2 regions of the Pseudomonas sp. LS2P72 genome follow, and region 1 is predicted to be linked to the other one. Evidence: riboswitches for the same ligand, from Rfam matches in the RefSeq annotation. Region 1 holds a riboswitch; the other holds the start of a gene.

The links. Region 1 has a riboswitch for cobalamin ahead of ACYZUA_RS14835 (CbtB domain-containing protein). Riboswitches for the same ligand answer to the same signal wherever they lie in the genome.
Region 2: linked by a shared signal. The riboswitch ahead of cobO (cob(I)yrinic acid a,c-diamide adenosyltransferase) and the one ahead of ACYZUA_RS14835 (CbtB domain-containing protein) in region 1 are both predicted to bind cobalamin.

What each region holds. Positions count from the first base shown of each region.
Region 1 is NZ_CM142708.1:3,218,315-3,221,718, forward strand. It holds gene cobM (precorrin-4 C(11)-methyltransferase) at 1-84, opposite strand, end outside; gene ACYZUA_RS14825 (cobalamin biosynthesis protein) at 168-581, opposite strand; gene ACYZUA_RS14830 (CbtA family protein) at 578-1,285, opposite strand; gene ACYZUA_RS14835 (CbtB domain-containing protein) at 1,297-1,500, opposite strand; cobalamin riboswitch at 1,622-1,850, opposite strand; cobalamin riboswitch at 2,028-2,242, shown strand; gene cobW (cobalamin biosynthesis protein CobW) at 2,343-3,404, shown strand, end outside.
Region 2 is NZ_CM142708.1:2,349,850-2,353,253, reverse strand. It holds gene ACYZUA_RS10920 (cobyrinate a,c-diamide synthase) at 1-811, opposite strand, end outside; gene cobO (cob(I)yrinic acid a,c-diamide adenosyltransferase) at 822-1,433, opposite strand; cobalamin riboswitch at 1,515-1,745, opposite strand; gene ACYZUA_RS10910 (hypothetical protein) at 1,900-2,484, shown strand; gene ACYZUA_RS10905 (PQQ-dependent sugar dehydrogenase) at 2,553-3,404, shown strand, end outside.

The sequences.
Region 1 (3,404 bases):
CGGGCAGCTGCGAATCAGCCGTTGGCCTTTGACGGTGATCAGTTCCGGGTCGCCGGGACCTGCGCCAATGAAGTAGACGGTCATCGTCGGTTCCTGTGAGAAAAAGGGGCTGGGCAAGGCTTCAGATGAAGATTGCTCATGATCGAAGGCGAGGATTATTGGGGATTTTAGGCGGCGCCGGCCAATGCCAAGGTGGCCTGGGCATATTTTTGTCGTGAAATCAGCAATTTTGCCGGTGCCTGGGTCAGGTGTTCGGCCAGGGCCAGGGCGGCACTTTCCGCGACGCCGTAGCAGCCGGTGCGTTCGAACGCGATGTCCGAGCGGTGGCTGAGTTGCGGTTGATAGCCGGCCAGTTGTTCGCTGCTGAAATACTGCAATGGTAATGCAAGCTGTTCGGCCAACTCGATCAAGCCAGGTTCTTCGCGCTTCAGGTCGATGCTGGCCAGCGCCTTGATCTGGTGAAGTTCGATTTTATGAGCCTGTAACGCCTGATCGAGCAGCGCCCGCAGCGTGCTGACAGGGCAGCCGCGCTGGCAGCCCAGGCCGACCACTAACGTCGGCGCTGTGCTGATCTCAGTCATGCGTGGTATTGACCATCGCTTTTGCGACGGAACAACCAGGCACTGATCAGGCCCAGGGCCAGCCAGAACGCCACGTTGGTCAACTGCGAAGCGATTTTGAACTGAGTTTCCAGGGCTTGCGGAGCCAGCATCGAGTGGACTTCCGGTTGTGGTGCGCCGATCACGTGAGGAACGGCCAGGATTGCCACACCGAGCACTTTCATCAGCCAGTGACGGCTGAACACGATCAATGCGATGCCGACCGCGGTGGAGGCAGCCGTGCCGATCCACCAGATCTGCCGTTGCGCCAAATCAGCCGCGGCGGTGCCCGGCAGCTCAGGTGGCAGACCGAGGGTCGGTGCCAGCACGAACGTCGCGTAGCCGGCCAGGCCCCAAAGCAGGCCTTGGGAGGTTTTGGTCGGTGCGCGCAAGGTATAGAGGCCGGCCAGCATCAGGGCGAAACCAACCGCTACCACCAGGTTGCCGCCGGTAGTGGACAGCACACGCTGCCAGCCGTCTTCCGGTTCCCAGGCTTGCGCATCGTGGGTGTGAGCGGCGACAGCACCTGCGGCGTGTTCGTGAACTTCAACAGCGGCCGGCTCGGATTTTTCGAACGTCTCGGCCTGCAGAATCAGTGGCGCCACCCAGAAGCTTTGCAGCAGGGTCAGCAACAGGGCGGCCAGAAGCCCGGTGAACCCTGCGGTTTGCGCAATACGCTTGATCATGTCAGCAGGTCTCAATGGCACGGGAATGCAGCGCTGTGGCGGGTATCGTGAGCGGCGTTGTGCACCGCTTCGATGTGCGAGAAACCGGCGAAATACACAAGGCTGGCACCCAGGATCGACGCGCACAGGGCGACGGTCAGGCGTTGAGTCAGGGTATTGGTGGTGCTGGCGGTGCTTTTATCGGTGTTGCTGCCGGTGCTGCTGATGATCGACATGGCGCTTCCCTCTGGTCTGTCAGCGGGTGATTCAGGGCGCATGGAAGACCCCTGCGGGTCGGGCACGCAGAGGTTCAAACAGCGCCCGCCCACCGCGGGTTTGTTATTCAGTGATCGTAATGGTCACTTTGTGTTGCGGGCCGGTCTCCGGGCTCACGAGGGGCAGTGGCTTTCGCCTTGACCTGCAAGCATCACCTTCCCATGCCGAACTGCTGGCACAGTGGATCTGACGCTTCGCTCGCTTACCGTTGCGGGGGCAGCACCGGACTGACATGACTTTAGAGTAAAGCACATGATTCACCGGTTTCCCGTTTCACCCTGTGAAGGGCACCCGTAACAAGGCGTGTAGGAGAGCATGGGCGGGGGTTGGGCGTCAATTGGCAAGGGTTCTCAACTCGATACCTCAGTGCCTCAATCGCGGGCAAGCCTTGCTCCTACAGGACGGTGGCGCTCCTGTAGGAGCAAGGCTTGCCCGCGATAGCGTCCTGAGGGTCGGCACAAGACATTGACCCGCCCCCACACCATGCGTAGCCTTGCGCTTTCGAGGTTCTTCGGCGTCTGCCGAAGCTAAGAAGGGAACGCGGTCGATGCCGCGGCTGCCCCCGCAACTGTGAACGGTGATGTTCGCTGCCACGCCACTGCAAACCCTGTGCAACGGGTTCGCGGGAAGGCGCAGTGAATGCCAGGCCCACAAGCCCGGCACACCGTCAGCCAGGAGACCTGCCTCGACACAGATTCTCACTACAACCGGGCGGGGTGATCCGGTGGCGAACTCTTCCGCGCGCGCATCCGTCGCAGCGATTGTCGTCCCGTATGCCCGCCACCTTGCCAAAGGGCATCCGATGAAAACACTGGCCAAACTCCCCGTCACCATCGTTACCGGCTTCCTCGGCTCGGGCAAAACCACCTTGCTGCGGCACATGCTCGACAACGCTCAGGGCCGCCGCATTGCGGTGATCGTCAACGAGTTCGGCGAACTGGGCATCGACGGCGAAATCCTCAAGCAGTGCTCCATCGGTTGCACTGAAGAAGAAGCCAACGGCCGCGTCTACGAACTGGCCAACGGCTGCCTGTGCTGCACCGTTCAGGAAGAGTTCTTCCCGGTGATGCGCGAATTGGTCGCCCGTCGCGGCGACCTCGACCACATCCTCATCGAAACCTCGGGCCTGGCCCTGCCAAAACCGTTGGTGCAAGCCTTCCAGTGGCCAGAAATCCGCAGCGCCTGCACCGTTGATGCGGTGATCACCGTGGTCGACAGCCCAGCGGTCGCCGCCGGGACCTTCGCGGCTTTCCCGGACCAGGTCGATGCCCAGCGCAAACTCGACCCGAACCTGGACCACGAATCGCCGCTGCACGAGCTGTTCGCCGACCAACTGGCCAGCGCCGATCTGGTGATCCTCAACAAGGCCGACCTGATCAGCCCTGAAGACCTGGCCCGTGTACGTCTGGAGGTCGCTGAAGAACTGCCGCCAGCGGTGAAAGTCATCGAAGCCAGCAGCGGTCGCGTGCCACTGGACGTGCTGATCGGCCTCGGCGCCGGCTCCGAAGAACACATCGACAGCCGTCACAGCCATCACGATCACCACCATGAAGGTGAAGACGGCCATCACGATGAGCATGACCACGATGCCTTCGACTCCATCTCCATCGAACTGCCGCAAGCCGACGAAAGCCTGTTGCTGGACGCGCTGACCCAACTGGTGGTCCAGCACGGCATCCTGCGCGTCAAAGGTTTTGCGGCGATCCCGAACAAACCGATGCGCCTGCTGATCCAGGGCGTGGGCACACGTTTCGACAAGCACTTCGACCGTCAGTGGGGCGCCGACGAAGCGCGCACCACGCGTCTGGTGTTGATCGGTCAGGCGCTGGACGCCACGTTGCTTGAAGCGCAATTGCGCGCTGCG
Region 2 (3,404 bases), 870 kb from region 1:
AGAAAAACGACAATTCGGCGCCCATGGCTCGCAGCAAATCCAGGCTGGCACCGTAGGTGAAGGCAAACGCCTCGTCACGGGCCACGGCAATCCGCACACCGGCCAGCAACGGTTCTGTAGCGATCACATCGGGGGCGGCGAATTCCACCGCCGGTGGCAGCGCGACCTCGCAACTGCTGGCCAGCGCATCGGCCGCCGCATCGAGGCGCAGATCAAGATCGTTCAACTCACTGGCCTGAACCAGCCCGAGATGCCGACTCGGCAATTCGATCCCGGTTTCCCGGGACAAGGCGCCGTACCAGCGCAAGCCTTCAGTGAGGCTGCCTTCCAGTAATTGCGCGTGACGCAGGGTACCGACGCGGTTGGCCAACACTCCGGCAAACGGCAAGTCCGGCTGATAGCGCGCCAGCCCCAACGCCAGTGCGCCAAAGGTCTGGGCCATGGCGGTGCCGTCGATCACGCCGAGCACCGGCACACCGAAATGCCGCGCCAGATCAGCGCTGGACGGCGTACCGTCGAACAACCCCATGACACCTTCGATGAGGATCAGATCGGCTTCGCCAGCGGCTTCCCACAACAGGCGACGACTTTCCTGTTCGCCGACCATCCACATGTCCAGTTGATACACCGGCGCACCGCTGGCGCGCTCGAGAATCATCGGATCGAGGAAGTCCGGGCCGCATTTGAACACGCGCACTTTGCGTCCCTGATTGCGATGCAAACGGGCCAGCGCAGCGGTGACGGTGGTCTTGCCCTGACCGGAGGCCGGCGCGGCAATCAGTACCGCCGGGCATTGACGATGGCTATTCATAAAGTGCAGCTCACAACTCAACGCCTTTTTGCGCTTTGATCCCGGCCTGGAACGCATGCTTGATCACGCCCATTTCGGTGACGGTGTCGGCCAGTTCGATCATCTCCGGCTTGGCGCCGCGACCGGTCACCACCACATGCTGCATCGGCGGACGGGCCTGCAAGTCGCTGAGCACTTGATCGAGATCCAGATAACCGTGCTTGAGCGCGATGTTCAATTCATCCAGCACCACCAGGCCGATCGACGGATCACGCAGCAATTCGCGCGACACCGCCCACGCGGCTTCAGCGGCGGCGATGTCACGCTGGCGATCCTGGGTTTCCCAGGTGAAGCCCTCGCCCATCACATGAAAACGCACCTGTTCCGGGAAGCGCCGGAAGAACAGTTCTTCGCCGGTGCTGCTGCGCCCCTTGATGAACTGCACCACGCCACACTGCATGCCATGGCCCATGGACCGGGCGAGCATGCCGAAGGCCGAGCTGCTTTTGCCTTTGCCGTTGCCGGTCAGCACCAGCAGCAGGCCACATTCATTCGGGGAATTGGCGATGCGTTCGTCGATCACGGCTTTTTTGCGCAGCATGCGCGCCAGATGACGTTCGTCACGATCGGGGGTATCAGTCATGGGGGAGCTCTCCGTTGAGGCTGGATAACGGCGGGCAGGCACAAGAATAGACGGCAAAAAGCCTGGCATCGCCCACCGTGATGCCGCTGGATGGATCAGGCCGGTCTCCGGGCTCATGAGCGGCGTTGGCCTGACTGCGCGCCTTCCCATGTCATACGACACAGTGGCTCAAGGCGCAGCTTTCACTCATTTACCGTTGCGGGGGCAGCGCCGGGATCATGGCTCTTCGTCGCTTGAAGAGAATCACTCACCGGCTTCCCTGTTTCACTCTGTCGACCAAGGTCACAGAGCACCTGAAACAAGCCGCGAAGGTTAGAGGGTTGGGGATGGAGCGTCAATTGAAGACGGGCGGCCTGCGAGCGATTAACTGCCGTCGATCAATTATCTGACGCCAATCTTGTGCCACACTCCCCGCAGTGATATCAAAGAGCCACAGCCTCACAACACAATAACAAGGGTGAGCCACATGCAAGGCATGATCATCAGCAATCCGAAGCTGGAATTCCTGCGCCCGGTGCTGGAACGCTGGTTTGACTGTATCGACCGCTACAACGCCGTGCGCGGCGATAACGACACGCCTTACTGGTTCGACGAAAAAGCCAACCTGAGCCTGCTTTCCGCCGCGGCCTGGATGGCGGAAATGGTCACGCTGCAACAAACACCGACCCGTAAGCAGACCGAAGAAGGCGAACGCAATGGCCGCGCCGACCTGTTTATCGCGGCCAGCGAAGAACGCGCTTACGTTCAGGCGACCCAGCGCTGGCCCCGCGTCAACAGCCTGAACCTGACCCAAGCCTTGCAGGACATTACCTGCGACGCCAAGCGCATCAGCTACGCCAGCGACCTGAAACTCGGTTGCCTGTTCGTCGCCCCGCAAAAAGCCCAACAAAGCGCCACCCCGGAAGAACTCCAGGACATGGTCGACGACCTGCAAAAGGAACACACCTGCGCGGTCGCCTGGTACTTCCCCTATGCCTATCGCAAGTTGCGCAACGAAGCCGGCAACTATCACCCCGGCATTGCCGTGCTGTTCAAGGAAGCCCGCGGCTGAGCGGTTGAACCATCGCGCATCTGCGCTTCTCTATTGATCAGGTCAATGCATTCATAGGGAAGATCAGCATGCGCAAGCCCCAGCTCGTCCTCGTCATCGCGCTCGCCGGAGGACTTGCCGCCTGTGGTGAAACCGCCAGGCTGCAAGTCACCGACGGCTACGGCCCGTCACCCAAGCTGCCAGAACCGAACAAAACCCTGATCCCGACAGTGAACATCGCCCCGGCGATCGGCTGGCCGGACGGCGCGAAACCGATCGCCGCGACAGGGACTCAGGTGGCGGCTTTTGCCGAAGGTCTCGATCACCCGCGTTGGCTCTACGTGCTGCCCAACGGCGACGTGCTGGTCGCCGAAACCAACGCACCACCCAAACCCGATGACGGCAAAGGCATTCGCGGCTGGGTCATGGGCAAAGTCATGGGCCGCGCCGGTGCCGGCGTACCGAGCCCGAACCGCATCACGCTGCTGCGGGACAAGGACCACGACGGCATCGCCGAAACCCGCACGGTGTTCCTGGAAAACCTCAACTCACCCTTCGGCATGACCTTGGTCGGCAATGACCTGTACGTCGCCGACACGGACCGCCTGCTGCGCTTCCACTATGAAAACGGCGAGACGGCGATCAAGTCACAACCGATGAAGGTGATCGACCTGCCGGGCGGAACGCTGAATCACCACTGGACCAAAAACGTCATCGCCAGCAAGGACGGCAGCAAGCTGTACGTCACAGTGGGCTCCAACAGCAACGTGGCCGAAAACGGCATGGACATGGAAGAAGGTCGCGCAGCGATCTGGGAAGTGGATCGCGCCACCGGCAACCATCGCATCTTCGCCTCGGGGATTCGTAACCCGAACGGCCTGGCCTGGGAACCGCGGAGCGGCGCACTGTGGACGGCGGTCAACGAGCGTGACGAGATCGGC